DNA from 3 places in the Paenochrobactrum glaciei genome. Region 3 is predicted to be linked to each of the others. Evidence: predicted binding sites of a transcription regulator. Region 3 holds the regulator's gene; each other region holds the start of a gene.
What was found. The regulator PhoB, encoded in region 3, activates phosphate uptake and scavenging genes when phosphate is short. The targets are predictions, from matches to a motif close to TGTCATNNANCTGTCAT.
Positions count from the first base shown of each region.

Region 1 (10,641 bases), on a different contig from region 3:
AAGATAAGCATAAACACCGCTCAACAAAATCAGCCCCATGATCGCTATATTGACGGCCAGTGAAATAAACCTTGCGCTCATATCCATGCCCGATGCCATACCGGCCCGCTCCGGCGGCACCGCTGCGGTCGCCGTGTTGGTGACGGGCGTATTGGTGAGACCGAGCCCGATCCCTGCAATGATGCAGCCGGGAAGCAGCGTCATCCAGTTGGCATGTTCGCTTGAGGTAACAAAATGCAGAAGGATAAAACCTGCACCGATGGTAAACAGGCCAAGGGGGATGACCATGCCGGGGCCTCGGCACAGCAGAAGCCGTTCAGCAAGCGGCGGTGCGAGGATCGTCGGCACGGTGTAAGCAAGCACGGTCAATCCCGCTGAGATAGCGTCGTAACCGAGCACGGCTTGCAGATAAATCGGCAGATAAATGACGAAGGGCCAGAAACTGAAATTCATGCCGCTGGAACCAAGCAAAGCGCCTGAAAGCTTGCGAATGCGCAAGGCTGTGAAATCAAACATCGGTCGGTCAATGCGGTTCTCAACAATAATGAACAGCAGGAGACTGCTGATACTGATTGCAATGATTGCCAATGCGAGCGGGCTGGTTAGTCCCAATGTCTGCCCTTGCGTCAGCAGATAGACAAATCCGAAAACCGCAACCGACAATGTGACCATGCCTGCAATGTCGATTTGGGTGGCTTCGGGGTCAGAAGATTCCTCCACCCCTTTTTGTGCAAACAGCGCGGTAATTGCTGCTATTGCGACATGGATCAAAAACACCCATTCCCAGTTTGCCAATGTGATAATCGCGCCACCGACAATCGGGCCAAAGCCGAGACCCATGCCGAAAATAATGCCCCACCAGCCGAACGCTTTTCCACGCTCTGCGCCGTCCCTGAACTGGTGCGACAGGACAGCTACCTGACAGGCGAGCATGGCCGCTGCACTGAGCCCTTGAAGAAAACGTGCTACGATCAGCAGCGGTGCATTGGTCGCCAAGCCGCAGATAAGGGATGCGATGCCGAAGACCACAACACCTGATATGAAGATACGTTTGCGACCAAACCGATCGCCCAAAGCACCCATTGCCATTAAAACCGCGCACATGGCGATAGTATAGGCATTCATAATCCATTGCAGTTGCCGGAAATCAGCAGGCAGGACGCTTTCCAGCGTGGGCAGGATGGATGGGATGCTGGTTATTTCCAGTCCAAGCATAAGCGCCGATAGACATATGGCGACAAGTGCAAAACTATTTTTCGATGAGGAGGCAGGATTCATATCTTGGCCTTGCTGTTTCTTGCAGCACAAAGCGGCCTATCACGGAAAGTGATATGCGTTAATTAGCCAACCTTGCGCAGTATAATAGGGTTCGCTTGCAAGAATGCCGCCAATATGATCATTTAGCAATCATATGACAGGTCATTTCAGTGACAACAAAAACGGATAGATAGATGAGCGTACTCGAGGTTGATGCCGTCCGAGCCTTCGTAATGATCGCCGACCTTCAGAGCTTTACTCGCGCGGCTGAAGCTCTTGGCTCGACGCAGGGTGCAGTCAGCGTGAAGTTGAAGCGGCTTGAAGATCGCCTCGGCAAGAAGTTGATCGAACGTACGCCGAGACAAGTGCGCCTATCCGCGCAAGGGGAAACCTTCCTGCCACCGGCTCGCGAGTTCCTTGCAGCTCATGAACGTGCTCTTGCGGCCCTAGGGGCGGAAAGACGTCGCTTCCGGCTAGGCATCGCCGCTCACATCATGGGGCCGGAGGTTCCAACCTTGCTGGCCAAACTCAAATCGCTTGATCCTTGCCTGACTGTCGAAGTTTTGGTCGATAATTCCCGTACCTTGCTGGACGCCTATGAGGACGGAACGCTGGATGCTGTAATCGTGCGCAGCGACGATGATCGGCGGGATGGAGAAGTGCTCGGCCCCGAGCATTTCGGCTGGTTTGCCTCATCGGATTTCGAACACCACGCTGGCGAGCCGTTGCGGATCGCAAGCCACCCTGCGTGCTGCACGGTTCGAGAAGTGGCGACACGTTTGCTGGACACCGCTTCAATTCCGTGGACCGAGGTATTTGTTGGCGGGACCTCAGCGGTAACTGCAGCGTTGTCAGCAGGTCTTGCAGTCGCTGCTTTCCCTTGTCGGCTGACGACCCCCGATATGATCGAGGTCAGCCAGTTACTTAACTTGCCGCCTATTCCCTCCCTATCCATTATTATGCATTCGTCGCTGACTGACCTTAAAACCCGTGAGACACTGCGCGCGATCACCGCAGCCTTTAGTGAGCATCGCCGAAACAGCAATAAGCAAATCAGCCTCATTTTCACAGAAGAGCCGAAAAGCAAAGTGCTTTCATAAGATCGACAATATACTTGATTGAAATGCGCCCTGGCACCTCATCTCTGAGTGAGCGCTAATTGTACGGCAAGGCCAGCGAAAGCCGTTGCGAAGCCACACGTGCAGCCCAAGGCGGCAATGACACCAGCACTCACACCGACTGAAAGACCGGCTGCCACTGTGTAATCAACACCTGTGCTGGATGAAGCGACGGTGACCAGAGAAGTCAGCAGAATTCGGGTGTCATAGTGGTTCCACTTCTTTCATCGCAGCATGAGGCCAGACCGCAGCCAACGCTTGTGTAAGTGATGATGTGAGAGCGGCAATATCTTTATCCGCTGTATCATGCAGAGCTTCGGTTACAATCAGGGCTTGTGACGTTTCCTGTCGAACGGCAGAACAGCCGCTTTGCCGATTGGTCCAGCGGCGTGCATGGGCACGGCCATCATCATCGGCGAAGATAGTTTCACCGGGTTCGGGATTTTCAATCTCGCCGCCAAAACTTTCATAAATCTCGTTTCCATGGGCAGACTGCACGGTCAGCGTGCCAGTGATCTTGCCGGTGTCGAACACCGCGACGGGAATGGCGAATGCGAGCGAAGCGGCATTGCACAGATCAATGAGTGGATGAAGCGTAGGAAGCGTCCTTTCCTTACGGTAGCGCCGCAGCAGAGCCTCGGAAGCACATCTATACTGCGTTGGTTTGAGACCCATCGCGGTGAAAGTACGTCGCCAAGCCTGTATTTCAGGAAACGCGCCTTCACTTGCGGCGGCGAGCCGATCTTCGGCAATCGCAATCAGTCGAGTGATCTCATCAGAAGGATCAGCTTTTGCATCGAAGCTATCAACAAGCAGGGCGCGGGAGCAAAGTTGTGGAAAGCGGGAGCGGATTTCTGGGGCGTAACGGAACTGCATGGGCATACTCTAAGCTCGATTGTTTTAAGCCATATGCCGAATGCCGCCTCACCGTGTCTTGAAGGAAATTGCAGTTCAGTTCATCGCGGTGGTATAAATACCGCGCGACATCCCATAAGTGCGGTAGAAAAGTCTTGTCATGTGGCTCTGATCCGCAAAGCCAGCCGCCTGCGCTGCATCGGCAAGCGCTGCCAGTTCACCAAGCGATAGCGGTGCTGTGGGATCATCGTCGATGCGCGCGTGCCTGCTCAATTGCTTTTGGTATTTCGGTCAGCGGATCGTTTCTGTGCTCAACCAACCGCGCCAGCAGCAGGAGCAGATTTTCCCCGCCTTCGATCTCGCTATGTCCGCCGTGCTGATCGGTCATAGTGCGAAAAAAATCACAGGAAATATTTAGCAGTTGTAGCGTCGCGTATCGCTGGATGCGCAAGCTCTGCGTGATCTGTGCTACCTTCCGTCAAGGTAAGAAACGTGTAAGTCAGCACAGCCGGATCGAAATAAAGCATCTGCCACGAGCGGCCGTTTTCATCTAAGGGTAAGCCGTCATGCAGCTCGCCGGGTTCACAGTGATCAGATCTCTGGCTTCTGCTTTCACGCCGCCGCGTCCGCTCATGGATTTCTGCGCACCGCGCATAATAATGCCGATGCCGAACTGATCATGAGTATGACGGCCAAATGCATGAGACGTATCGGCTGACACCGCTTCAACTCCATTCATCCCGCAGCGGACTATTTTGAACTGTCCTTTTGTCATCACCGCGATACTATGATGAACCAAAGGCTCAAAAAAGCGAAACTCAGTAACTGAAATCTAAATGGTGCCCCCTCAATAGATCATCCACGCCAAAAATGGACTACTAAACAGAGCCCGCAAAACTACAAGCAAAGTGGGTGCATGAGCGGAAGTAAAAGTGGACGTCCGGACCGAAAAAGTTCGCTTTCACTAGTTTACCCATAGGCTGCAATTCAACTTCTCACCCTTTCTGAAATAATATTATTATGAAAAAAGAAATGACTGCTTTTAGGAACTTTCCACCGATTCAAACATTCGACATTACGGGCAAAGCAGCCATTCAGATATAGCTGCAAAAGATTTCAAGCAGTGAAATGGAACATGTGGAATAATATTTTTTTGTCATCTGTTGTTATGTTAATATTTGTCTAAAATGAGAAGCCTAGCTTATTAGTATTTATTAACGGATGATTATTTAAACACAGACTCGAATTCTGGATGCTGGCCAAACTGATTTACTGATCTCAATAGGCTGTCCCTTAGCATCGACATTGCGGCCTTCTAACTCAACAATAGGCGTATCGAAGGCAATACGGAGTAAGCTGGCTTCCTTCCGTGTTGGCATTCGTGCAGATATGGCAGTGTCACTGCGGCTGAAATCTGTTACGCCAAGCCGAGTGATCAAATCGCTAATTCCCGTTGATTGCGCAAATATCTCAGGTAGGCTCGGGTATTTTTCAGCACTGAAATAATGGTTGGCTAGACAGAGCGGATCTACGCCTGAAAACCTTAAAATATGCAAATCATAAACTCGCGCATGACTTGGTATTGTTAATTTTTGCGCCAATTCCGCACTCACTTTGCGGCTGTGTATATCAAGAATCTCAATGCGCGATGTTTGCGCCAATGCTTTTACATTATCGTTATAGCGGGTGCGGTGGCGCACAAAATAATCAACAAGTTTGCCTGATACATAAACTCCGCTTCCTTGCCTGCTGGCTACAAGTCCGCGCCCTCCAAGTATATCCAACGCTTTGCGAATGACATGCCGGTTTACTTTATATTGGTCTGCCAGTTCTGCCTGAGTTGGTAATTTTGTGCCAGTGCGCAGCACGCCTGCTTTAATGAGTTGTGCAATTTCGTCTGCAACATATCCGGCATTTATATCAATTTGACCGCGCATCATGTCCCCCGATACAATTTAGAACACCAACTTACATATTTGGCGTGACAGTTTTTTGAAGTTGCTGTCGCAAAACCAAACTGGTGCTGCCGTGTCACCTGCTTGTCACGAAGATACGAAAATCATGCTCACGTCCTTTCGAGCCGCATGAGCGGTCAAACCAGAGATGTGTTATGACGATTAAAAGCTTGCTTACTTCAATACTGATGGCCGGCGCAGTGTTTGTTGCACCTGCAGCCGCACAGGAATTACGTGTGGCATTGCCAACTTTCCCGTCTAAATTCACCCCGAATTTTTGGGGTAATGACGGCGCGCCAATGCTTTACAATGTGTATGAGACTTTGATTACACGTGATCCTTTTGCCCGACCACTTTCTTATAAGCCAGGGCTTGCAAAAGAATGGAAGCAGATTGAGCCGACAATCTGGGAATTAAAACTGCGCGAAAATGTGAAAATGCATGATGGCACCATTATGGATGCCGAAGATGTTAAATATTCACTTGATCCGATTTTCAGTGGTGAGAACCCTGAATATACTTCTGCCTGGGGAACCTTCCATTACAATTTTGACCATGTGGAAATTGTTGATCCGTTAACAGTGCGCATTCACACTAAGCGTGAAGAGCCACTGTTTGAAGCCCTCATCTCGTTAAGCACAGCTAGCATTACCTCTAAAGAACATCATGAAGCAATTGGCTATGATCAGGTTTTATTGAAACCTGTTGGCACAGGCCCCTATAAAGTCACGTCACTGACTGCAGGTGAACGCGCTATTATGGAGCGTTTTGACGATTATTGGGATGAAAAAGCACCACTTGAAAAGGTTGATTTCCGCCTTGTACCGGAAGTAGCATCACGTATTACCGGCTTGGCCAATGGTGAATTTGATCTGATTGCTAATATTCCACCCGATCAGGCACCTGCTTTACAGCGTGACGGTATCGCCTCCAAAGGCGTGACATGGCCAATGTTTCATGTGTGGGTTCTCAACCAGGTGACTAAGCCGACACAAGATTTGCGTGTTCGTCAGGCTATGCGTCTTTGCACTGACAATAAAGCATTGGTGGATGGACTTTGGGGCGGTTTGGCGCATGAGCCGCGCGCGCATCAGTTCGAAGAATATGGCGAACCTTATTTTATGGCGGATATTGATTATAGCGGCCGTGATGTAGAAAAAGCCAAGCAATTACTTGCTGATGCTGGCTATAAGGGTGAGCCTATCGTCGCGCAATTTACGCAAAACTATTATCTTTACGGCAACCTAGCGGCGCAGGTTATCCAGCAGCAGTGGCAGGAATGTGGTCTTAACCTGGAACTCCAGCAGGTTGAAACCATCGACTATAAAAATGCCAATGTCGTGCCGTGGTCAAACCCGATGTATTATCCTGATCCTATGGGGGCGATGGATGTTCATTGGTCATCTAACGGTAATTATGCCCGCCGCGGTACATGGGCACCGTCCCATCCTGAATGGGCGTCTACCTATGAGACAGCTCGTTTTGGTACAGATGTTGAAACACGCAAAAACGCTTATCGTAAGCTTTTAGAAATCGAGCAGGATGAGGCGGGTTGGATCCTGCTTTATGAGCCGCATGAAATTTATGCGATGCGCGATGATATTTCTTTCGAAATTCCGATTGCCTATCGCCCTTACGTGCTGCCGCTGCGCGCCGGTCAGATCAGAGTTGGCAAATAATAGATCTTGGTAAACTCACGCAGAGGTAGTTTGCACTGCCTCTGCGTGACATCTGCTCAAATATAAGGAATTGCCATGCTGCATTTCTTTTCAATCCGAATATTACGTGCATTTGTTGCTTTAACGCTTGTTCTGATAATTGCTTTCATCACGGTTCGTTTTTCCGGTGAGCCTTTTGAACGCATGTTTCCGGAGGGAACAACGGTCGAGCATGAACAAATGCTGCGTGCTGAATGGAACCTGGATAAATCACTACCAGAGCAATTCGCAATTTATCTGGGAAATCTGTTTTCAGGCAATTTCGGACAGTCTTTATATACAAAAGAAGAGGTTTGGCAGATTTATGCCGAGCGTATGCCCGCAACTTTGGCGGTTAGCGGCTGGGCTCTGTTGGTGGCAATTCTTGTTGGTATTCCGTTAGGTGCAATTTCTGCGCTTTGGCGCCAAAGTGCTGTTGCTCGCGGCGCGATGTGGTTTGCCTTTTTAGGCTATGCCATTCCGCATTATGTTTTAGGCATCGGGCTTATTTTATTATTTGGCCTATATTGGAAGGCGCTGCCGACTTCCGGTCTTGAGAGTGCTGCCCATTACGTTTTGCCTGTTCTCACATTGGCTATTCCGATGATTGCAGCTCTTGCTCGTTATATGCGCGCGACAATGCTTGACGCCATTGCGCAACCGCATGTGATGACAGCTTTGTCTAAAGGTATCAGCGAGCGCCGTCTGGCACAAATGCATATTTTGCGAAATGCAATGGTGCCACTCTTAACTGTTTTGGGGCTTGAAATTGCCGGATTAGTCAATGGATCAATCTTTGTCGAGACGGTTTTCGCATTGCCAGGCGTTGGTCGAGTATTGGTTAATTCTGTGCTCGATCGCAATTATCCGGTCTTACAATTTGGCGTGATTACTTATGCGCTGATCATCGTTCTTATCACACTGATCGTTGACACACTTTATACCATTGCGGACCCTCGCGTCCGGCTGGAGGCTTAATATGTCAGCCTATACAGAAACCCAAGCCGCACTTCATCCAGTGCCAAAAAAGATCAATAAAAAACGCACCTCTTTGAAGCTTTTCTCTTTGCGATTTGATCGCTTGACCTTTGCCTTATTGCTTTTGGCGCTTATTGTGGCCTTAGGCATTTTTGCCCCGGTACTGGCTCCTCAAAATCCAAACCACATCAATATGCTGGCGCGCATGGTGCCACCGGTTTGGATGGAAGGTGGTAGCTGGGAGCATATTCTGGGCACGGATCAGATCGGTCGTGATTTGCTGTCGCGTATGATGTGGGGTATTCGCACCAGTTTGGGAATTGCCGTTTTCGGACTGGTTTTTAGTGCTGTCCTCGGTATTGGTCTTGGTGTTCTCAGTGGCTTGATCGGCGGTTGGTTTGATCGATTTGCCATGATGCTGGTGGATGTCTTTATCACTCTGCCTAACTTACTTCTCATTCTTTGCGGGATTGCGTTGCTCGGAACCGAGGTTTGGGTACTTGTTCTGATGATCGCACTGGTGCGCTGGGAAGCTTATGCCCGATTGGTACGTGGTCAGGTGCTTTATTTGCGCGAGCTTGGTTATGTAGAGGCCAGCCGCGTTCTCGGCGGTAACCCATTTTGGATCATCAGGAAACATATTTTACCTAATCTGATTTCGCCTATGATGGTGATGCTAACCTTAAGTTTTCCAGGGGTATTGTTGATGGAAGCCGGACTTTCATTCCTGGGTGTGGGCGTGCAACCACCGACTGCTTCGCTCGGTCGTATGATTGGCGATGGTCGTGACTATCTCGTCAATGCGTGGTGGATTGCACTGGTTCCTTCCGCAATTGTTGTGCTCATCACCTTGGCTTTTCAGATAGCGGGCGATGCTTTGCGCGACCGTATGGATGAATTGAACAATGACTGATCTTCTTCTTGATATTCATCAGCTTAAAGTTGGCTTTCACTCTGCAAAAGGCACAGTACAGGCAGTGCGTGGTGTCGATTTGCAGGTCAAGCGTGGTGAGACACTGGCAATCGTTGGTGAAAGTGGCTGCGGCAAGTCCACCTTGGCCAAGGCGCTGATTCGTCAAAATCAGGCACCTTTCACTCCTCAAAAAACATGCATTGAGGGCAGGGCGCAGCTTTTTGCCGGGAAAAACCATGACTTAATCAATGCCTCATCTTCGCAGATGCGCAATATTCGTGCTCGTCATATTGCAATGATTTCGCAGGATGCTTTGTCTGGCCTTAATCCGGTTCTCTCGATTGGTTATCAGGTGGGAGAAGCGTTTGCCTGTAACCATCCGGAACTGAGCCGTACAGCGAGAAACAATAAAATCTTCTCTATTTTAGATGAAGTTGGCTTGCCTGAACCTGAAAATATGGCGCGTCGTTTTCCGCATCAACTTTCAGGCGGGCAAAGGCAACGTGTAATGATTGCTATGGCTGTGGCACGTCAGCCTGATCTTATCATTGCTGATGAGCCGACGACTGCTCTGGATGTTTCGGTGCAGGCTCGGATTTTAAAATTATTAAAAGCCGAGCAACAAAAAACCGGTGCAGCCATTATTTTCATCACCCATGATTTAGGTGTTGTAGCACGTATCGCAGACCGTGTGGCGGTGATGTATGCGGGACAAATTGTAGAAACCGCAACTGTTCGTGACTTTCTGCTCGCTCCCCGTCATCCGTACACAGCCGGACTATTAGCCTCAGTGCCGGGCCACAAGAGTGATTATCCACGCCTGACGGGCTACGCGCCGGAGCCACGATCAGTCACAACGGGTTGTGCTTTTCGCCCTCGTTGCCTGCGTGCTTGTGACAATTGCACAATCATGCCGCCGGCTACGGGGCAGAGCAGCCATTATGTTTATTGCTGGAACACAGTTCAATGAAAATTGAAATTAACAATCTTTCTGTCAGCTATAGTTCCGGCATGTTTTCACGACGAGAACCAACCAAAGCGCTTGATGGCATTAATCTTTCCATTCCAGCCGGTTGCACCATGGGAATTGTCGGCGAAAGCGGTTCCGGTAAATCCACATTAGGACGCGTTTTGCTACGGATGCTTACTCCCACAAAGGGACATATCCATATCGCAGAGACGGATCCTTATGCGTTGAAGGGTAAAGATCTGTTTGAATTCCGCCGTCAAGTTCAGGCTGTTTTTCAAGATTCCGGAGCTTCGCTCAATCCTCGTCAGCCCGTTGGAATTTCAATTCGTGAAGGTTTGGATATCCATCGTGTCGGCACAAATAGCAGCCGTGATGAAGCGGTGATAGCGCTGTTGGAAAAGGTAGGGCTTGCTGCTGATTATTATGATCGCTTACCCCACACTTTATCCGGCGGGCAACGTCAACGTATCAACATTGCGCGGGCTCTTGCTTTGTCACCTTCCGTTTTGATTGCTGATGAACCGGTTTCCGCGTTGGATATTTCGGTTCAATCACAAATTCTTGAACTTTTAAGCGACCTACGTCGTCAGACCGGGATGACCATGGTGTTCATCTCGCATGATCTTGGTGTTGTGCGTGAGCTGTGCGACCGTGTTGCGATCATGCATCGCGGCCATTTGGTCGAGGAAGGCAGTGTTGAGCAAGTTTTCAATGCGCCGCGCCATCCGGTTACACAAGGCTTGTTAAGCGACATGCCAAGTCTTGATCTTCCTAATTAACCCGTCTTTTATAAACTAACACAGGGCATATCATGTCACTTGCAGCTTTTTCCGCTCCCGGTCGCTTTTTTAAAGGCAATCTTCATACCCATTCTAATCGTTCTGACGGTTTTCTGGAA
Region 1 is NZ_BAAADE010000013.1:28,020-38,660, reverse strand. Features, by position in the region: gene ABDZ76_RS16460 (MFS transporter) at 1-1,278, opposite strand, end outside; gene ABDZ76_RS16455 (LysR family transcriptional regulator) at 1,452-2,357, shown strand; gene ABDZ76_RS16445 (B3/B4 domain-containing protein) at 2,580-3,251, opposite strand; partial or broken gene ABDZ76_RS17705 (AraC family ligand binding domain-containing protein) at 3,327-4,005, opposite strand; gene phnF (phosphonate metabolism transcriptional regulator PhnF) at 4,460-5,170, opposite strand; gene ABDZ76_RS16425 (ABC transporter substrate-binding protein) at 5,341-6,864, shown strand; gene ABDZ76_RS16420 (ABC transporter permease) at 6,940-7,860, shown strand; gene ABDZ76_RS16415 (ABC transporter permease) at 7,862-8,773, shown strand; gene ABDZ76_RS16410 (ABC transporter ATP-binding protein) at 8,766-9,743, shown strand; gene ABDZ76_RS16405 (ATP-binding cassette domain-containing protein) at 9,740-10,522, shown strand; gene ABDZ76_RS16400 (PHP domain-containing protein) at 10,555-10,641, shown strand, end outside.
Region 1: phnF (phosphonate metabolism transcriptional regulator PhnF) is a predicted target of PhoB. The motif match lies at 5,260-5,276, and genes of this name have one in related genera.

Region 2 (10,641 bases), on a different contig from region 3:
ACTCAACACATATAAAAAGCCGCCTGCAATCATGCATGGCGGCTTTTTAATAAGCGACAATCAAGTCTTAATGATCGTGGTTTTTTGCTGCAAAAGCTTGTTTTTGCGCGTCGGTTGCTTCCGTTTGATAGCGTGATTTCCACTCATCAAATGGCATACCGTAAATAATTGCGCGCACTTCGTCTTTGCTCAGACTAATTTCTTTTTCTTCAGCAGCATCTTTATACCAGTTTGCCAAACAATTGCGGCAGAAACCGGCTAAATTCATCATGTCGATATTTTGCACATCTGTATACTCACGCAAATGCTGAACCAACCGACGAAACGCTGCCGCTTCCAATTCAACCTGTGACTGATCATCAATTTTCGACATTCCTGCCTCCTCAAACCGGATCGGTACGTGATCCGAAAAACTGAACTTCCTGCATTTCCGGTAACTGATTAAGTGCTGCAAGCATCGGCGCCAAACGTGCCGCCCATTGATCTGTGCCTACATTATCGGCAATCAAATCCTGCCGAACCTCAATCAGAATATGCGGATAGCCTTTTGATGTTGCATGTTTGAACATCGCATCATTGCGCAACGCACCATCATACGGCTCATTGTCACCGGTAATCAGTAAATGCTCAGCACGCAGCATTTCCAATAATGGGCGCAGTGCCCTGTCATCTTTATCCCAAAGCAGGCCGCAATGCCATGGCCGCGCTTTACCGCGCCAAACCGGCGTATAAGAATGAATGGACACAATAAAAGGCGCCCGCCCGCTCGCGCCACGCACATCATGCACCAAAGCCGAAACCTGATCATGATAAGGGCGATAAAATGCATTGAGCCGCGTTTCGCGCTCCTGTGCATCCATCGGATAATTGCCTGGTATCACCGCGCCATCTGATAATTGCATAATCAGCGTCGGATCATCTTCGCCGCGGTTGGGATCAATCAACAATCTTGAAAATCCGCCCAATACGGCGGGAGCATCAAGCTTTGCCGCCAGTTTGCGCGTCAGCTCTGCCACGCCGATATCATAAGCGATATGGCGGTCAAATTGTTCAGCCTCCAGCCCCAAACTGCCGTAAGCTTCAGGCAAAGCACGGCTGGCGTGATCCGCAGTCAATAAAAGTCCTGATTTTTTATTACCGTCAATCAGTTCAAAAGGTGCAAAAGACATAAAAATTCCGGCCTTCTTTTATCCAATTTTATTTTGATCATACAGATAGTTGAAAAATTGTCTTGTTATGACCGCTCAGCTCGCATAAAAGTTGAATCTAATCGATTTATGCTGTGACATGGCTATGATATGAACGCAATGACCTGTTTACTAAGCGCTATTAAGTCTTTGGTTGTGCACGTTGACATCCCATGCGAAACTGCCGAAAAGAGAGCATCAAAAGATGAATTTTCCAAGCGTAGCAACCAGTCAATTGCGCGCTGAAAGGTTTCGTTGAATGCGACTTTCACACTTTTTAGCTTTATTTGCAGGTACAGGCCTTATGGCAACGGCGCTGATGGGCGTTGAAGCACGCGCTGATTTTCGCGTTTGTAATGCCACCCAAAATCTGGTCGGCGTTTCTATCGGCTACCGTGCAAAAACCGGCTGGGTCACAGAAGGCTGGTGGCACGTCAATGCGTCCAGCTGCAAAACATTGATCGAAGGACCTTTGTCATCAAGATATTACTATCTTTATGCAGAAGATGCTGAAGGTGGTGGTCGCTGGGATGGCAAAGTGAATATGTGCGTGGCCGAAAAAGAATTTCGGATCAACGGCGTGGAAGAATGTCTCTCACGCGGGTTCCAGCGCGCAGGTTTTCAGGAATATGACACAGGCGAACAATCGAGCTGGATGGTCCAGCTGACTGATGAGACACCGCCTGAAACTCCTACAGTAACAGGAACATCCAATCCATGAAGCGTAATCGTAAGGTCAAGATTCTCGCAACCCTTGGCCCGGCATCTTCGGAAGAAGCAACCATCGCCCAGCTTTTTGAAGCCGGAGCCGACGTCTTTCGTATTAATATGAGCCATGCCAGTCATGATCTCATGCGCACATTGGTAAAACGTATTCGTAATGTTGAGAAGCAGGTCGGTCGCCCGATCGGTATTCTCGCTGATTTGCAGGGGCCAAAGCTCCGCGTCGGCAAATTTCTCGAAGGTAAAGTCGAGCTTGAAGCCGGACAGACCTTCACCTTGGACAATCAGGAAACACCAGGCGACAATACCCGCGTTTTCCTGCCTCATCCTGAAATTCTGGAAGCCGTACAGCCGGGTCATCGCCTGCTGATTGATGATGGCAAGCTGCATCTGGTTGCTGAAAAGTGCAATGGCACATCCATCCAGTGTAAAGTTATTTCCGGCACTAATATTTCTGACCGCAAAGGTGTGAGCCTGCCGGATACCACTTTGGGTGTCGGCGCTCTGACCGAAAAAGACCGCAGCGATCTAGATGCCGTTCTGAAAGAAGAGATTGACTGGGTCGCCCTCTCCTTCATTCAGCGTCCGGAAGATCTGGCCGAAGTGCGCAAAATCGCACGCGGCCGTGTTGGCCTGATGTCGAAGATTGAAAAGCCTCAGGCTGTAACCCGCCTCGATGAAATCATCGAAATGTCTGACGCGTTGATGGTAGCGCGCGGCGATCTCGGCGTGGAAATGCCGCTTGAAAGCGTACCTGGTATTCAAAAGCAGATTACCCGTAAAGCACGCCGCGCCGGTAAGCCGGTTGTGGTTGCTACACAGATGCTGGAATCCATGATTACCGCTCCTGTGCCAACACGTGCGGAAGTTTCTGACGTGGCAACTGCCGTGTTTGAAGGTGCAGACGCAATCATGCTCTCGGCAGAATCAGCATCCGGTGCCTATCCGGTTGACGCTGTTGCCACCATGAACCGCATTGCTGAACAGGTTGAACAGGATCCGACCTATCCGGCCATCATCGACGCACAGCGCGCTTTGCCTGAGCCAACCGGCGCAGACGCAATCTCGCTGGCAGCACGTCAGATTGCCGAAACACTCAATCTGTCTGCCATCGTCACCTATACCGCATCCGGCACCACGGGTTTACGTGCAGCGCGTGAACGCCCGCGCAACAGAATCATCTCCGTTTCACCGGTTGTTGAAACTGCACGTCGCCTGTCGCTCGTCTGGGGTCTGCACTGCGTAGTCACAGAAGATGCCAAAGATCTCGATGACATGGTCAACCGCGCCTGCGGCATCACCTATCGCGAAAACTTTGGTAAAGGTGGTGATCGCATTATCATCACCGCCGGTGTACCGCTTGGCACGCCCGGTTCCACCAATATGCTACGCATTGCCTATATCGGCACAGATGGCAGCAGCGGCGCATAATCAAGACGCACCAACACATAAAAAAAGCGGCATCAAAAGTGCCGCTTTTTTATTGCCTTCAATTTTGTATCAGGTGTGAATATCGCTGAGTTCCTCGCTCAGCGCCTGCACCTGCCGCTGCGCTTCACGCATCATCGGATAAAGCGTCAGAATACGCTCATAAACCTTCAAAGCGCTCGCCTTATGGCCTCGCTCCTGCAAAATGCCCGCAAGGCCAGTCAGTGCACCAAAATGGCGTGGTTCAAGCTCTAAAGCGCGATTGATGTCATAAATGGCACGGTTATATTCACTATTCAGCACATGCAAGGCAGCACGGCGATTCCAGCTTTCGGCATTCTCAGGCGCAAGTGCGACCGCTTCATCGAGAAAATCAATCGCCACCGCATATTTCTTCTGGCTCATCGCATCATAAGACCAGCCAAGCAGCAGATCGACAGTTGCACTGCCGGACTGCGCCCAGATACCAGAAATCTGCGCAGCAATGCGTCTGGCCTTCACTTCATTGGATGTTTTCAAAAGCTCGGCAAAAAGCTTATCCAGCCGCTCTTCAGGTGTAAGCTTTACCGCAGCCTCGACAGGCGCCTTGGCTTCAGGCTCGGCCTTTTCCACCTCAGAGGCAGCCTCTTGCAGCGCCTGCTGCAATGCTTCAGGTAATGGCTCTGGCATCGGCTGTAAGCCATCCTGCGCCCATGCAGAAGGCACGAACAATACCCCAAGCGAAAACACACCCGCACAAGCACAGGCACAAGCCAGCGCTTGTAACTTATTCATCAAACCGGAATGCGCGTGCGCAGCGTTGCAAAAATTTAGCATGAGCTGATTTTAATCATAGAGCCCCGCTGCACAAGTCAAATTTTGTGCCAGCCTGTCTCAAACACAATCATAAACAAGCATAAAAAATGAGAGCATTTTAATCCGTTGTCAGATTAAAATGCTCTCATTCTATTTCGATAAGGCTGCCGTAGTTTTCTAAAACGAAAGCTACATTTCAGCGGTCATTCTAATTTGCGCTCTCCGTTGCCGAAGTGCTGAACCCCGTTTTACAACGGGGTGCAAAATTAGCCCTGACGTGCTTTAAAACGCGGAGCAGTCTTATTGATGATGTAAACGCGGCCTTTACGGCGGATAAGCTTGCAGTCGCGATGACGAGCTTTGAGCGCTTTGAGCGAATTCTTGATCTTCATGTCAATCACCGGTCGGGTTGGCCCGTCACCGGGCATCATAAAAACAGGCGCCCGAGGCGCCAATTACTAAACGGACAGACAAGCTATCCATTGGGTTGGCCGAAATACACAAATATCGGCCAAAATGTCAACTCCCAAGGGGCAAGAATCCTGAAATCCTTCATAAGAAACTGCCCCTTTTGAGGAAAAAGACAATAAAATCAGCCTTTCTTAGGGCTGATATAGGTCACATGCCCCATTTTGCGGCCAGCGCGAGCCTCTGCTTTTCCATACAAATGCAGCATGGCATGCGGCTCAGCAAGAATCGCTTCCACCTGCAAAACATCATCACCGATCAGATTGACCATGCGGCAATCGGAATGGCGGGTGGTGTCTCCAAGCGGCAATCCGGCAACCGCACGAATATGCTGATCAAACTGTGACACAGGATTGGCAGCTTCCGTCCAGTGGCCGGAATTATGCACGCGCGGTGCAAATTCATTGGTGATTAATGTGCCGTCTGGCATCACGAAAAATTCCAGCCCCAGCACACCGACATAATCAAGCGCATGCAGTAATTTTTCCGCTGCAAGTTGAGCGGCAGCGGCGGTCTCAGCGCTGATATTGGCCGGAACAGTTGATGTATCCAGAATGCCGTTCTTGTGCACATTTTCAGCAATGTCGAAAAGCGCCACTTCGCCATTACGGCCACGCGCTGCAATCACCGAAATCTCGCGCTCAAAACCCATCAGTCCTTCGAGAATCGCCGGCGCATGGCCGATATCTTTAAGGGCTGCATTGATTTTATCTGCGCCACTGCTGTTTTCAGGCGTCAAGCGCACCTGCCCCTTACCGTCATAACCAAAACGGCGGGTTTTCAAAATGCCCTGACCACCAAGAGCGGCCAGTGCTGAAGCCAGCATATCGGCATCATCCACCAGGCGCCAAGGCGCGGTAGCAATACCGGATTCGTTTAAGAACTGCTTTTCAGTGAAACGATCCTGCGAAATCTCCAAAGCGGCAGGCGGCGGATAAACGCCGATTTTTTCAGCCAGTTCCTGCACGGCCTCGATGGAGACATTTTCAAATTCATAGGTGATAACGTCACAAGCTTCCACCAGCTCGGCCAAAGCTGCCTTGTCATCATAGGCCGCAACGATCTGACGATTGGCAGTCTGCGCCGCCGGACAATCAGCCTGCGGCTCCAAAATAATAGTGCGGAAGCTTAAACGTGCTGCAGCCATCGCCAGCATACGGCCAAGCTGGCCACCGCCGATAATGCCGATTGTTGATCCTGCTTTCAACATATCAGGCCTCATCGCTTGGGCGTTCGGCAACGCTTGTGCTCTGGTTTTCACGCCATGTATCAAGGCGGGCTGCCAGCTCTTCATCATGCAGCGCAAGAACTGCTGCTGCGAGAAGCGCTGCATTAACCGCACCAGCGCGACCGATCGCCATAGTGCCGACAGGAATACCGGCTGGCATCTGCACAATGGAAAGGAGCGAATCCTGCCCCGACAACGCTTTAGACTGAACCGGCACACCAAAAACCGGCAATGGTGTGAGCGATGCTGTCATGCCCGGCAGATGGGCAGCACCTCCGGCACCGGCAATAATCACTTTAAAACCTTCAGCCTTGGCACCTTTAGCAAATTCCATCATCCGGTCCGGCGTACGATGTGCCGAGATGATGCGTGCATCGAAACGAATGCCGAGTGCTGCCAGCGTTTCTGCGGCATGGCGCATTGTTTCCCAGTCGGACTGGCTTCCCATAATGACTGCAACATCGAAGCGCGGAGCTAAGGTCATTGGTTTTTCCTATTAAATAAAAAGGGTGCCCTTGCCGCTTACAACGGTCAGAACACGAGGTCTCGAGACAAGAGGTTTTTTAAGCGATAATGTCAGGAATGATCTGACTTTCCAGTTCCTGCTGTTTATCTTTAAGCGCCAGCTTTTTCTTTTTCATCCGCTGAATGCGCAACATGTCGCATCCGGTTGCTATCATGGCATTAATGGCGACATCAAAATCTTCATGGTCTTGTTTCAGCCGTGCCAGTGCCAGTCTGATTTCGGCTTGATTTTGATCGGACATAGAGTGCCCCGTTTTACAATGCGTTGATATGCAACAGCGTTTACCGTTCAAACTTCAAAACCTGATTTTCGAACACTCAAAAGCTGCTTAGTGGTTTGCGCCATGCCTTTAGCACAAATATTGCAGTTAGAAAATGCTACTACTATCAATTCGACAGATCGCCTCATTCATGTCACACTGTCATTGTCTTGTCATAAAGCTGCAGATGAGCAGCCTGAGACATATGAAGGAAACAACCAAGGAGAATTGATGATGGCTATCGAGTCCCATCTTGCCACGCTGGAAAAGAAGCACGGTACTCTCGAACAGGAAATTTCCACTGCGATGGCATCACCGGCTATCGATAATCTTCTCTTAACCGACCTAAAACGAAAAAAACTTCAGCTCAAAGAGCAAATCGAAAAAATTAAACAGCAAGTCACACAACACTAATTATTTTATCAACCAAGGAACGTAAAAAGGCATGAGTCTGATGGCAATTTTGACCATCATAATGACCAAAGCCCAAGGTTCCCGCTAGCAGGCTGGACGCTTTGTGATCGGTGGTATCAGCTCACCTCTCGCACAAAGCGTGCAGCCGGATTTACCCACACTGCTTTCCCTTAAAATCTCAATCCTTTGCACCTGTCAAAATTGACAGCTGGCGCGCGCTATCTGCCGCTGCCATTTTCCTGTCAGATTTAACAGGATCACATCCGTAACCGGTCGGTTTGTCTCCGGTTCGGTTAGGGGCAGGTTGCGATTTTTAAAACAGCAACCTGCCCTTAATTTTTCACTCAGCATCTGCACGCGGATCAAGCTTGAAAGCTTCCGGTGTGGCACTGCGCTCCGGCGAAATTGTCGAGAACTGATCCTTCTCCTGTCGCGGCACAGATTTGCGCACGCGGGAGCGGAACAGTACATAAACCGCAATGGAAATATGCGACGCTGCGGTAATGGCAAATAGCCCTGACGGCCAGAAAGAATCCATCAGCGTTGCAGCCAGCAAGGGCCCGAGCATAGTGCCAAAACCATAAAGCAGCAAAAGACCGCTGGAGATTTTGACAAAGTTTTCTGATGTCGCGTGATCATTAGCATGTGCCACGGCCACCGGATAAAGCGTATAGGCGAGCGCGCCATAACAGGCAGCAGAAATAATAATCAATGCACTGCCCTGCGGACTGAATAAAAATGTCAGCAAGCCGACAGTTGCAGCCAATGTTGCCGTGCCTGCCAGCACATAGCGCCGATCAATCAGATCGGAAATACGCCCCACCGGAATTTGCATCAACGCACCGGCCGCAATGGTTGCCGACATCATCAATGCAATATGCGTGTTGCTGATGCCTGATTTGGCACCATAAACCGCGCCCAATGTGCCCCATGCACCATTGGCAATACCCACCAAAATACATCCCACAAAAGCTGCCGGTGAATTGCGGAACAGCGCCTTGAGATCAAGCTGCACTTCCGTCAGTGGCTTCGGGCTGCTGGCGGTGGAAATGGCAATCGGGATAAGCGACATACAAAAGAAAATGCCTGCAAACATAAAGAGATGATCGGAACGTATATCACCAGCGGAGACCAGCATTTGACCGGTCACGGTCGCCCCGTAGTTGACCATCATATAAAGGCCGAAAATCTTGCCGCGGCTTTCATTGCTGGCGCGTTCATTCAGCCAGCTTTCGATTACCATGAAAGCACCCGCCATCGAAAAACCGGTAAATGTACGCAGCACAATCCATGTTGTGACTTCAACATAAATGCCGGAAAGCAGTGCGATGATCGCACCGGATGCAGCAAAAATACCAAAAGCGCGCACATGGCCGACACGGCGCACCAAACGCGGCGCGAACAAACAGCCAGCGACAAAGCCCCCTGCCCATGTCGTTCCAAGCAACCCCAGTGATGTAACAGAAAAACCTTCAGCGCCACCGCGCAATGGCAAAAGAAGCCCGTGCAGGCCGGAGCCCATCAGCAAAAAAGCTGTACCAAATAACAGAGCCAAAACCTGAACATAAATGCGCAACAGAATATTCCTAATTTTCAGTCGTTATTTGATTTGTATATGGCAGAATTCTCCGCCAATTATGGTGATTTTCATAATAAAAATATTTATTTTCAGTGCGTCACGCCTTTTTCATACAAAGAGTGACACAAGGATTGAAAAAGCCTGAGTTATCAGCGGAACAGTGCCTCGGCTTGCGCGCGACTGCTTCCTCGTTGACTATGCTCTTCCCGCAGGCGATCAATCTCATGATGAAGCCGGTCGATCAGTTGCTCAATTTCGGAAACGGAGAGGTCTGTGAGATCATCACCAATGCTATATTTATGATAAACCTCAATGGTTTCTTCCAGAAAGCCGGACATGGTATACTCCTCCCAGTCAATATCCGTCACTCAACAAGCCATACTGGCAAACAGCCAATAATGCCCCCCCGTATGACTGCTTTCCACGCCCCCCTTAAAGCAGCCACACAAATATTTATCATACCCCAATAAACCGATTTAGCACCCCTAAAATTGCCTCGGACATTTTAAAGCAATCAGGAGACCATCATGCACCCGCAGCACCCTCAAAAAATGCAGGCCATCGAAATTAAAGAGGCCGGTTCGCCTGATGTTTTAAGCCTGACAAGCCGCGACATTCCTGAGCTGAAAGAAAGGGATATTTTGGTGTGCGTGCATGCAGCCGGTGTTAACCGCCCTGATGTGTTGCAACGCCTTGGCCAATATGCGCCGCCCGAAGGTGCTTCCGATATTCCCGGTCTTGAAATTGCCGGTGAAGTGGTGGCCGTGGGAGCGCAAACCAGCCACTATCAAATCGGCGATAAAGTCTGCGCACTTCTTGCAGGTGGCGGTTATGCAGAATATGCCGTTGTTGATGAAAGCAATGCTTTGCCGGTGCCGCACGGTTTCAGCTATGAAGAGGCTGCCTGCATTCCGGAAACTTTTTTCACTGTCTGGCACAATGTATTTGAGCGCGGAAATTTAAAAAAAGACGAAGTCTTTTTAGTTCACGGCGGCACATCCGGCATCGGCACCACAGCCATTCAGCTGGCCAAAGCGTTCGGCGCTTTTGTCATTGCCACCGCCGGATCGGATGAAAAATGCGATGCCTGCCTGAAACTCGGCGCCGACATTGCCGTTAATTACAAAATGCAGGATTTTGTCGAAGCCGTCAAAACAGCCACCAAGGGCAAAGGGGCGGATGTGATTCTCGATATGGTTGGCGGCGACTATGTTGACCGCAACTATCAGGCCGCCGCCATGGATGGCCGCATTGTACAAATTGCATTTTTAAACGGTGCTAAGTCCACGGCCAATTTTGCCCGCCTGATGACCAAACGCCTGACCCATACCGGCTCTACTTTGCGCGCACGCTCCGTCGAATTTAAAGCTGGCATTGCCGCAGCACTGCAAGCCCAAGTCTGGCCGCTGCTTGAAAAACGCCAGATTGCACCGGTTATGGATCAAAGCTTCGCGCTTGCAGAGGCTCATCTTGCCCATAAGCGTATGGAAGACGGTAACCATATTGGCAAAATCGTTTTGAAGCTTCGTTGATCGCAGAGCGCAGTTTTTCAGTTAAAATCCGCCCATTATCATAGCTTTTTCTGAAAAACTGCCCTGCCTCATCACCAAAGTTGAAGATAAACAATGCGACTTCATGCAGGGTTTTCTTGCCGACCAGCAAATAAACATATATATAAGATTTGAATTTCCCGGAAATTGTGGTTTTTGCCCACGTCCCGCGCCACCGGAGCGGACGAACAAGAGGATTATATCTAATGGCCACCCAGCTTCTTATGCCGAAAGCAACGGCCGTCTGGCTTGTCGACAATACAGCTCTGTCTTTTGATCAGATCGCAAATTTCTGTCGTTTGCACCCGCTTGAGGTGAAAGCCATTGCAGATGGCGAAGCTTCGCAGGGCATCAAAGGTTTGGATCCAGTCATGACTGGCCAGCTATCGCGCGAAGAAATTGCACTCGGTGAAAAAGATATCAACCACCGTCTGAAATTGTCAGAGCCGAAAGTGCGCGTTCCAGAGCCAAAGCGCAAAGGTGC
Region 2 is NZ_BAAADE010000005.1:94,459-105,099, reverse strand. Features, by position in the region: gene ABDZ76_RS12945 (propionyl-CoA synthetase) at 1-1, shown strand, start outside; gene ABDZ76_RS12940 (DUF1244 domain-containing protein) at 68-373, opposite strand; gene ABDZ76_RS12935 (N-formylglutamate amidohydrolase) at 384-1,169, opposite strand; gene ABDZ76_RS12930 (DUF1036 domain-containing protein) at 1,447-1,908, shown strand; gene pyk (pyruvate kinase) at 1,905-3,341, shown strand; gene ABDZ76_RS12920 (tetratricopeptide repeat protein) at 3,411-4,112, opposite strand; gene ykgO (type B 50S ribosomal protein L36) at 4,400-4,525, opposite strand; gene ABDZ76_RS12910 (5-(carboxyamino)imidazole ribonucleotide synthase) at 4,726-5,823, opposite strand; gene purE (5-(carboxyamino)imidazole ribonucleotide mutase) at 5,813-6,313, opposite strand; gene ABDZ76_RS12900 (YdcH family protein) at 6,393-6,596, opposite strand; gene ABDZ76_RS12895 (YdcH family protein) at 6,846-7,028, shown strand; gene ABDZ76_RS12890 (MFS transporter) at 7,369-8,604, opposite strand; gene ABDZ76_RS12885 (DUF1192 domain-containing protein) at 8,757-8,945, opposite strand; gene ABDZ76_RS12880 (NAD(P)H-quinone oxidoreductase) at 9,135-10,139, shown strand; gene ABDZ76_RS12875 (DUF1013 domain-containing protein) at 10,364-10,641, shown strand, end outside.
Region 2: ABDZ76_RS12895 (YdcH family protein) is a predicted target of PhoB. The motif match lies at 6,775-6,791, and genes of this name have one in related genera.

Region 3 (10,641 bases):
GCTGCATTATGGGCTTCCCATGCAGCAACCGGATCTTCCACATCAACGCGGGAGGCCGCAAAAATTGCATCAGCGAGCTGGCGTGTTGCATCTTCAGGCGATGCATCAGGGAACATCAAAGCCGCCCATTCAGCATTTGGATAAGAGATGATGTTCCAGTTGATGTCGAAATTAGCGATTTTTTCCAATGCTGGCTGATAGGCTTTGGAATTGGCGCGGTTAGCGCGCGAAACCTTACCTGCATCTTGGCTCGACAACAGCAAAGGATTGTCGGCGGCAATAGCAAGACGCGCTGCATTTTTGCTGTAAGCTTTCGCCATGCCTTCATAGAGCCAGTCTGCGGCCTGATCAAAGCTTGCATCATTGGCATGCTGGTAGCGTGCCAGTGCAATCTGGTCATCGGAGAAAAACGGTGTCACCAGTCCGGCACCAGCCTGATAAGCATGTTTGGCAATCAGGCGCACCAATGGCAGGGCACAAACAGGTGCGGTGATGACGAGGTCTTGTCCCTCTTGCAAACGCAGGCCAACTTTAACGGCGACCTCGGCCAGACGGTCGAGCTTCACAGGATCAACAATATTTTCCGGTAATGTATAGGACATAATGGCCTCTGCTTTTATGAATTTCTGAGTGGAACATAACCCCTTGGCTAAGCTGTGACCAGTATCTTTTCAAAGCTGCAGTAGAGCGATGCGTGAAACAGCCTATAGCTGTCAATCAGCTTGTTTTAAGAAGTAAGACGCGTGCGGACGAGTTCCGCTTTTGAAGTTTTTGTTGATATAAACGGACGTGTTTCATTTCGTGGCAGTAATATTACAATAAATTACATCAACACACTTGAGTTATTATATTTACTTCATCATACTCGATAAAATCAGCACAAGCGCGCTGATACGTGGACAGAAGAATAAGAGTTAAACGGTAGCGTCTTGTTTGTTTCGCCAGCGTGCAACAAACATAGTTATGAAAATACAAGGTGTTAGAGGATATCATGCGGTTGATGCCGATGATCCATTTTCTTGGGAGCGCCTTGGATGAGAGGAGTAAACCGTGACTAAAATGACAAGGCGACTATTTATCGCCTCCCTTCCCCCAGCCCTTTTAGCAACGCGTATGCCTGCTTTTGCAGCGCCTGCGAGCGATCTTCAGCTGATCGCCAAGCAAAAATTAGAACCGGCGATTGTCACTATGCACCGCCGGCTGGAACGACTGACCTCGACGCTCACATTCATGACAACCGGCGCGCATCCGGATGACGAACCAAGTGGTCTGCTGGCGTCACTACGTCATGTCTATGGTATCCGTCCGGTGCTTTATTGCATCACACGCGGTGAGGGTGGCCAGAACAGCATTGGTGCGGAGCGTGGCTCTGTGCTTGGCGTTTTGCGTACCCGTGAAATGGAAGAAGCCTCCCGCTCGCTGGATGCCTCGCTGGCCTTTGGTGGTCGCGGTCATAATGACAGTGTGCATGATTTTGGCTTCTCCAAAGATCCGAATGCAACGATTGACCGTTGGGGCCGTGACCGTGTTGTCGAGCGCATGACTTGGGCTTTCCGTCAGTATAAGCCGGATATCGTGATGAACTGCTTCCTCGATGTACCGGGACAGCATGGTCAGCATCGTGCAGCTGTGGTTGCAACCTTTATCACGGCAGATATTTCCGGTAATCCGGATGAGTATCCAGAGCAGATCAAGGCTGGTCTTGCGCCTTGGAGTGTGCCGAAAATCTATTCGCCAGCCTATGGCGGCGGCGGCGGTGTTTATGATGATGAAACACCACCACCACCAACCACATTGACGGTTACAGCGCCTGAGCGCGACAAGATTTCCGGTGCGACTTTCCCGCAGATGGGTGAGTGGTCACGTTCTTGCCATCTGACACAGGCCATGGGGCGCTGGCGTCCTGAACCGCAGACCGAATGGGCACTGCATTTGGCTAAGGTTGCCAAGGGCGAGCCTGCAAAAACGGAAAAAGACATTCGTGAAGGTCTGATTGCCACTGTTGGTGATATTGCCAATGTTGACGGCATGCCTGCTTCTGCGGCGGATGCCATGCGTAATGCGCAAGGCTTGATCGATGAGGCAATGGCTGATTACGGCGATCCTGTTGTTGTGACTGCCAAGCTTCTGGAAATCGGCAAAGCCGTTGATGAAGCCCGCAAGCAATTGCCACAGGAACTGCATGACAATATCGCGCATCGTCTGGAACGTAAAACACGCGAGATTGATCTGGCACTGGCAACAGCGTCCGGCATGCATATCCGTGCCTTCACTGAAGGTGCAGACATCAAGGCCGGTGATACAATCACCATTAAAACCCTTGTTGATGCGCCTGAAAGCGTGGAAATCCAGTCGGCAGAAATCATTGCCCGCGAAGGTTTGAATGCGGCTGGCGATCAGGTGACTGCATCTGCTGATGCAGCTCTTACCAATCCGCTGACCGAGCAGTTTGATCCGCTTGGCGGTAACGGCGATGCCTTCGTGCGTCTGACTGCTAAAATCGGTGATCGTTCGGCTGTCATTGATGTGGATCTGGAAGATGCCTTGCGCGTTCTGCCATCTGCATCGCTGGAACTGAAGCCTGATGCGGTTGTATTTAACACGGCGCAGGAACTGGCGCCGGTGGCAATGACTGCAACGGTGACCAATGCCAAGACAGATGATCTGAAGATTGATCTGCCAGAAGGCTGGGCGATGAACAAAACCGGCAGCACTTCGGAAGAAGCTGCAAGTTTTGATCTGCAACCACCGGCAAAGCCGGGTGAAGTTCGCTTTGCAATCGAGCCTGAATTGCTGGGCAAAGAAGCCTATGCAATTAACACTTTCTCCTATCCGCATATCGGCCGTTCCGTTGTGCCGACCAAGGTTTCGGTGCCTGTTCAGACCGTTGGTGCTGAACTGCCTGCAAACCACAAAGTTGGCTATATCAGCGGCGGCAATGATAATGTCGGCCTCTGGATGAAGCGTCTGGGCATTGATGTTGTTGAGCTTTCACCAAAGGATGTCGAACGCGGTGCTTACCGTGATCTGAAAACGATTGTTGTCGGCATCTTTGCCTTCGGTCGTCGTAAAGATCTGGCAGCTGCCGTACCGGCTCTGCATGAGTGGGTTAAGAAGGGCGGCCATCTGGTAACCCTTTATCACCGTCCAAGCGATGGCTGGAACCCTGAAACTGTGCCGCCGGCATTCCTGAAAATCGGTTCGCCTTCCATCCGCTTCCGCGTGACAGACGCGAATTCGGAGGTGGATATTCTTGAGCCGGATCATCCATTGCTCAACTACCCGAACAAGATCGGGCCGGAAGACTGGGCGAATTGGGATAAGGAACGCGGTCTTTATTTCGCATCCGAATGGGACGAGGCTTATAAGCCGTTGCTCGCCATGAGTGATGCCGGTGAAGACAAGCTGAAAGGCTCTTTGGTTTCGGCTGAAATCGGTGAAGGCCGTCATACTCATACAAGCCTTGTGCTGCATCATCAGCTGGACAAACTGGTGCCGGGTGCATTCCGCTTGCTGGCCAATCTGGTTCAGCCTGCTAAGCACTAAGAGCATTTCCAGCAAAAGTGTGAAGCGGTTTTGCGTAGGATAATGCGATAAAGAAACAATATGACAATGAAAAAGCCCCGTCAGTTCTGTTGACGGGGCTTTTTTATAGAGAAAATAAAAAAATCAGTTGAGGGTCGGGCGCTGCTGGGTCAGCAAAAATGCGCCGATCGCATCGACATTTTCTGCTGCTGGGGCATAGGCCAGCGATGATGCGGCCGGTGTTGCTGTGTTGGGTGTTGTTGCTGGCAGCGGCACTTGCAGTTCAGCGACTTGCGAAGCCGCATTTGTCTGCGTCTGAGCTGGTGCCTGAACCTTTGGCTCGGCGCTGGCAATCATGGTTGCTGGTGCAACTATTGCTGCTGGTTCTTCAGCTGTCTGTGGTGTGGTTACATTATATGCTTTGCCACTTGGCACAGCCTGATTTTGCGGTGTGTAGATCATCGCAAGATTATATGGCTCAGTCGGAACAGGCGCTTGCAGGGAGCCGTCTTTGTTGCGCTTTTCATAGAAAGCATTGCCACCGGCGACTAGCACATAATGCATATTCTTGTAAGGGAATTTCAAACCGGCGGTGTGGAAGAACATTGAATTTTTAGCAGCCGGATGGCGCTTACCCTTCAACACATCATCGGCGGCTTTTTGAACATCCGGCAGTGCCTTGGAGTTCATCTTGCGGGTAAGGACACCCGGCGCAAACTGGTTTTTCTGTCCGACAACGCCACAAATCGTATCAGGATATTGTTTTGACAGCAGACGGTTAATCACCACGGTGCCGACGGCCACGAGGCCATCCTGACTGGAGCGGTTGGCTTCAAAGAACATGGCGCGTTCAAGGCACTCACGGTCTTTGGCAGTGTAGGTATAAGTTTTCACACCATTGATATTCATGACATTGCCTTTATCGGCACTGGCAATTTTTGATTGCTTGGCGCTTTTAAGCGCTGCTGTCTGATCGGTGGTGGTGCAGCCCGATACAATTACTGATGCCGCCAGCATTGCCATTGTCAGGGCAAACTTTGCCGAATGACCAGAGAACATGTGTTTCATCAGTTTAATCCTATATCAGGCACTAAAGTTTGGGGGTGCTATGGTGCTTGCCCAAAGCTTTTAACTTTGTCTTTCGTGGATCCGTGTGATTTTTTAACCGCATTCGAACCTGTGGGTCAAATGTCACAGTTACAATAAATTCGTGAATGAACGCCTAAAAGACGCGAAGTTTATCGGGATACAGACCTGATGAAACTTTATTTATATTAATATTTTCTTAAAAAGCTTTGACTGATGCTGCGGCGCATTTTCATGCAGCTTGCTTTAAAAGCCCCTGAGTTACAGCCTTTTCAGGCAAACAAAGAGAGGCAGGGCAGTTTCGTTTGCTTTAACGCAGACTTAGACCGGACGCAATTTCAAAACCGCTAACGGGCTTTTGCAATTATGGTTCCGGACACCATTCTCAACTTTATGCGTGAATTGTAACTTTGCGTGAGAATTGACCCGTTTGTACGAATTTCATTCAAAACTATGATTTACAGGACAGATATCGATTCGAAAAAGCGGCAGCCGATTTAATCGAACTGCCGCTTTTTTAATCTTAACCGAATGAGTATCCTGCGCCACGCACAGTACGGATCGGGTCGGTGGAACCATTCGGGTTAATGGCTTTGCGCAGGCGCCCGATATGAACGTCCACGGTGCGGTCATCAACGTAAATATCAGCGCCCCAAACACCATCCAGCAATTGGCTTCGCGAAAACACGCGCCCTGGTGCCATCATGAAATATTCAAGCAGGCGATATTCTGTCGGGCCCAGATGCACTTCCTTGTCTTTACGATAGACACGGTGCTGCTGGCGATCGAGGATGAGATCGCCGACTTTCAGCACATGGGAGAGCAAGCTCGGATTAGCACGGCGCAGCATGGCTTTGACACGGGCAATCAGCTCAGGTGTCGAGAAAGGTTTGACCACATAGTCATCCGCGCCCACGGCCAGACCGCGCACGCGCTCGCTTTCTTCGCCGCGGGCTGTCAGCATGATAATCGGCAGGCGTTCGGTCTCTGCGCGCTGGCGCAGGCGACGGCATAGTTCAATGCCGGAGACACCGGGCAGCATCCAATCCAAAATCAACAGGTCGGGCACATCTTCGCGTAAAGCAATTTCTGCTTCATCGCCGCGCATGATGGTTGTGACCTGATAGCCTTCCGCTTCCAGATTATAGCGCAGCAATACACTAAGCGCTTCTTCATCTTCCACGACGGCAATTTTGGGAGCATGTGACATCACGAGATTCCTTCAGTCAATTGGCGCAAAAGTCAGACCATGCAGTTGCAATGTAAGTCTGGGTAAGTCTGGCAGGCTGAAATTGCGACAAAGCTAGGGTGCAGAGCGGGAGCGCCGCTCTTGAAAACTACATAAAACCGTTGGCGGACAATTATTTTCATCAAAATCTTGTCCGCCTTTCCGGTCATTTAAGGCTTGCGGGCCTCATCCACGATGATGTCGTGGCTGAGGTCTTCCTTTGGCCGTTCGGCCGGCATTTGCTGGCCGGTGACGATATAATAAACCGTCTCGGCAATATTGGTGGCGTGGTCGCCGATGCGCTCAATGTTTTTGGCGCTGAACAGCAAATGGGTGCAGGAAGAGATGTTGCGCGGATCTTCCATCATATAAGTGAGAAGCTCACGGAAGATCGAGGTGTACATAGCGTCGATTTCATCATCGCGGTCACGCACAATATTGATCTGTGCCACCGAACGGGTGGCATAGGCATCAAGCACTTCTTTTAGCTGGGTGAGTGCCAGTTCAGCCAAGGTTTCAAGGCCGCGATAGAGCTTGACGGATTGGCGGGTGTCGGAAACAGCCGCCACGCGTTTGGCAATGTTTTTGCCCAAATCACCAACGCGTTCCAGATCAGCGGAAATGCGGATGGCACCGATAATTTCGCGCAGGTCAATCGCCATTGGCTGACGCTTGGCAATGATGGTGATGGCTTTGTCGTCGATCTCGCGCTCGGCAGCATCGAGAAACAGATCATCAGCAATGACGCGCTGTGCCAGTTCTTGGTCGGCATTGACGATTGCGGCAATGGATTGCTCGACCATACGCTCGGCATGGCCGCCCATTTCGGCAATCTTATGGGCCAGAAATTTCAGTTCTTCATCATAAGAGCGGACAGTGTGTTTTATAGGCATGAAAAAACCTCTTAAAAAAGTATCGGCAACAACAATCAGCCGAAGCGGCCGGTGATGTAGTCCTGTGTCCGTTTTTCTTTTGGTGCGGTGAAGATCGCTTCAGTTTCGCCTTCCTCGACAATATTGCCAAGATGGAAGAAGGCGGTTTTTTGCGAAACACGCGCGGCTTGCTGCATGGAGTGGGTTACGATTGCAATCGTATAATTCTGGCGCAGTTCGTCGATCAGCTCTTCGATCTTAGCTGTGGCAATCGGGTCAAGCGCCGAGCAAGGCTCATCCATGAGGATAACTTCAGGGCTGACTGCAATAGCGCGGGCAATGCACAGGCGCTGCTGCTGACCACCGGAAAGGCCGGTGCCGGCATCATGAAGGCGGTCTTTGACCTCTTCATAAAGGCTGGCCTTTTTCAGGCTGGTAATAACCGTTTCTTCCAGATCGGTACGGTCTTTGACAAGGCCGTGAATACGCGGGCCGTAAGCCACATTGTCGAAGATGGATTTTGGAAACGGATTAGGCTTCTGGAATACCATGCCAACGCGGGCGCGCAGTTCCACCACGTCGATTTTCGGATCGTAAATATCCTCATTATCGAGCGTGATCTTGCCTTCGACGCGACAGCCCTCAATCGTATCATTCATACGGTTAAGCGAGCGCAGGAAGGTGGACTTGCCGCAACCCGAAGGGCCGATCAGAGCCGTGACCATCTTTTCAGGAATGTCGAGATCAACTCCGAACAGCGCTTGTTTTGCGCCATAAAACACGCTGACTTTTTCACCGCGCATTTTGATTGGTTGGGCGCTGAGGTTCATATTAACTCCCGGTGTGTTGTCCTGAGGATGTTCTGATACATAATTCATCGTTATGGCTCCGCTTACCAACGACGCTCGAAGCGGCGGCGCAGGATGATGGCAGCAATGTTCATAATGGCCAAGAATGCCAGAAGTACAATGATGGCACCGGATGTGCGTTCCCCAAAGGCACGCTCGGCTTCGTTCGCCCACATGAAGATCTGAACCGGCAGCGCCGTTGCAGGATCAAGCGGTGAAACCGGTACGTTGGCCACGAAAGCAACCATACCGATGAGAAGAAGCGGTGCAGTTTCACCCAAAGCCTGTGCCAGACCAATAATGGTGCCGGTCAGAATGCCTGGTGCTGCAAGCGGCAGCACGTGGTGAAACACAACTTGTGTTTTGGAAGCGCCAAGGCCTAAAGCGGCATCGCGGATGGATGGTGGCACAGCACGCAGTGCTGCACGGGTGGCAATGATGATGGTTGGCAGGGTCATCAGCGAAAGCACCAGACCACCGACCAGAGAGGCTGAACGCGGCCAGCCGAAGAGGTTGATGAAAACTGCCAGTCCCAACAGACCAAAAACGATGGAAGGAACAGCTGCCAGATTGTTGATGTTGACTTCGACCAAGTCGGTGAAGCGGTTTTTCTTGGCAAATTCTTCCAGATAAATGGAGGCCGCAACACCTACCGGCAGCGCTACACAAAGCACGATCAGCATCATGTAAAGCGAGCCGACAAAGGCAACAGCCAGACCGGAGGTTTCAGGGCGGCTGGATGCGCCGTTGAGAAAAAGCCCCGTGTTGAAGGACTGCCCCATCACGCTTTGTTCTGAAAGCGTGTTCATCCATGTAACCTGACGGTCGGACACTTTGCGGTTTGTTTCCGCTACACTCAAATCGATCTGGCCTTTAAAGGCTGAATCAATATCGGCGCTGGCAAGGAATTTGATATTCTGTGTTGTGCCAATGAGCGACGGATTATCCATCACCATCTGGCGCAGCTGCACGCGCACACCATCAGAATAGAATTTGCCCAGTTCACGCATAGCAGGCTTGTCGCTGGCCGGAACTTTCAAATGTTCTGCCAAGGCATTGCGTACCAAAATCGGGTAATTGGCGGTAATGAGGACATTCGGATCCTCAGCACGCTTATTGCCCGGATCAATGGTTTTTTCATCCAACATAACCGGAATGCTGACAGTGGTTTGCCAGAAAGCGGTGTAGCCATTGGAAAAGACGGTAAACAGCAATGAACAGAGGAAGAACACACCGATGGCAATTGCCAGCACACCATAAAGGCGGAAGCGGCGTTCAGCAGCATAGCGGCGTTTGATGCCGATATCACGGCGCGCTGGTTTTGCACTCATCGGGGCACCTGTTGAATTTGTAGTAAGGCTTGTGTCACTCATCAGTCGTACTGCTCCCGATATTTGCGAACAATATAGAGCGCAAAAATGTTCATGATCAGCGTCAGGAAGAACAAGGTGATGCCAAGCGCAAAGGCAACCAATGTCTGCGGTGAGTTAAACTCAAGGTCACCGGTCAGCTGATTGACGATTTTAACGGTAATGGTGGTCATAGCTTCAAACGGGTTGAGCGTCAGATTGGCGGCAACACCGGCAGCCAGCACCACAATCATGGTTTCACCGATCGCGCGTGATGCGGTGAGAAGCAGTGCGCCGACTATGCCCGGAAGAGCAGCAGGCAGCACGACTTTTTTGATGGTTTCCGATTGTGTCGCACCAAGACCGAGCGAGCCGTCACGCATGGAATTGGGCACGGCTGTAATGATGTCGTCGGAAAGCGAAGACACAAACGGGATCAGCATCACGCCCATCACCAAACCTGCGGTGAGCACGCTTTGTGCCATGATAAAGCCCTGACCACCGGCGATTGCCATGCTCAAATCACGTAAAAACGGGCCGACGGTGACCATGGCAAAGAAGCCGTAAACGATGGTCGGGATACCGGCCAGCAGCTCCAGCACCGGTTTGACAATGCTGCGCACCTTTGGCGAGGCATATTCTGCCATGTAAACGGCTGAGAAAAGGCCGACCGGAACGGCAAACAACATAGCAACAAAGGCGATATAAAGTGTACCGGCCAGCAGCGGAATAAGGCCGAACTGACCAACAGCACCATCAGAACCGGCAGCTGCAAAGCGCGGGTCCCAAACTGTGCCGAAGAAGAAATCAGAAAGAGAAACGGACTGGAAGAAAGTGATTGTCTGAAACAGCATCGAGAAAATGATGCCGACCGTGGTGGCAATGGCGATGGCGGAAGCTGCAATCAAACCCCACAACACGATCTTTTCAACATTGTTACGGGCGCGCGCACGTACCTTGATCGTGGAGATACCAAAGACCAGACCGGCAAGAGCCAATGCAATGCTGATGATGGCGCCGGTGTTTTGTGCAAGAGATGATGCTTTTATCCAATATTGGGCAATCGGCACCATGAAATTCTGGCCTTCAGAGGCAATCACAACACCTTTATTGCCCATCATGTCACGCACAGCCTGATAATCAGTCGGCAGAGCCTCTCTTTCAGCAGGTGTGAGAATGTTGATGGCTTTGACAAGGCCGTTCACCATGCTCAAATTCAGGTTTTGATTGGTGGTCGAGGCCGCTGCCAGCTGGGCGGTTGTGTTGTGATTGATATAGATCGAAGAGCCGATCAACCAGACAATCATGAAGATAGCGGCTGGCAATGCAGAAACTAAAAACACCCACCAGCCGTGATAATGAGGCCGTGAGTGCATTTTTTCGTTTTGGGGCACGGATTTATATTGTGAAAGCGCTTTCTGACGCCCCATAAAAAATCCAGCCAAACCTATCAGTATGACTGTGAGAAAAACCATCAAGGCGGACATTCATTTTCCTTAAAGCGCGCTATGTAAACTTTAGTGAAAGTGCTGGAATAAGAGCTTGTTGCAGGCAAATGCCTGCGAAGAATGAAATGATCCATGCGGCCGGATATCCGGCCGCATGGATCTTTTTTATTATTTGGCCGCCAGTACTTTACCTGCTGCAAAATCGGTGCGCTGTGCTTCACGCTCAGCTTCTGGTGCAGGCACCAGACCATATTCAGCCAGCGGGCTGTCCGGGCCAACCATCTG
Region 3 is NZ_BAAADE010000001.1:1,002,022-1,012,662, reverse strand. Features, by position in the region: gene ABDZ76_RS04740 (aminopeptidase) at 1-602, opposite strand, end outside; gene ABDZ76_RS04735 (PIG-L family deacetylase) at 1,060-3,546, shown strand; gene ABDZ76_RS04730 (cell wall hydrolase) at 3,670-4,593, opposite strand; gene phoB (phosphate regulon transcriptional regulator PhoB) at 5,135-5,821, opposite strand; gene phoU (phosphate signaling complex protein PhoU) at 6,010-6,732, opposite strand; gene pstB (phosphate ABC transporter ATP-binding protein PstB) at 6,768-7,589, opposite strand; gene pstA (phosphate ABC transporter permease PstA) at 7,604-8,932, opposite strand; gene pstC (phosphate ABC transporter permease subunit PstC) at 8,932-10,395, opposite strand; gene ABDZ76_RS04700 (PstS family phosphate ABC transporter substrate-binding protein) at 10,525-10,641, opposite strand, start outside.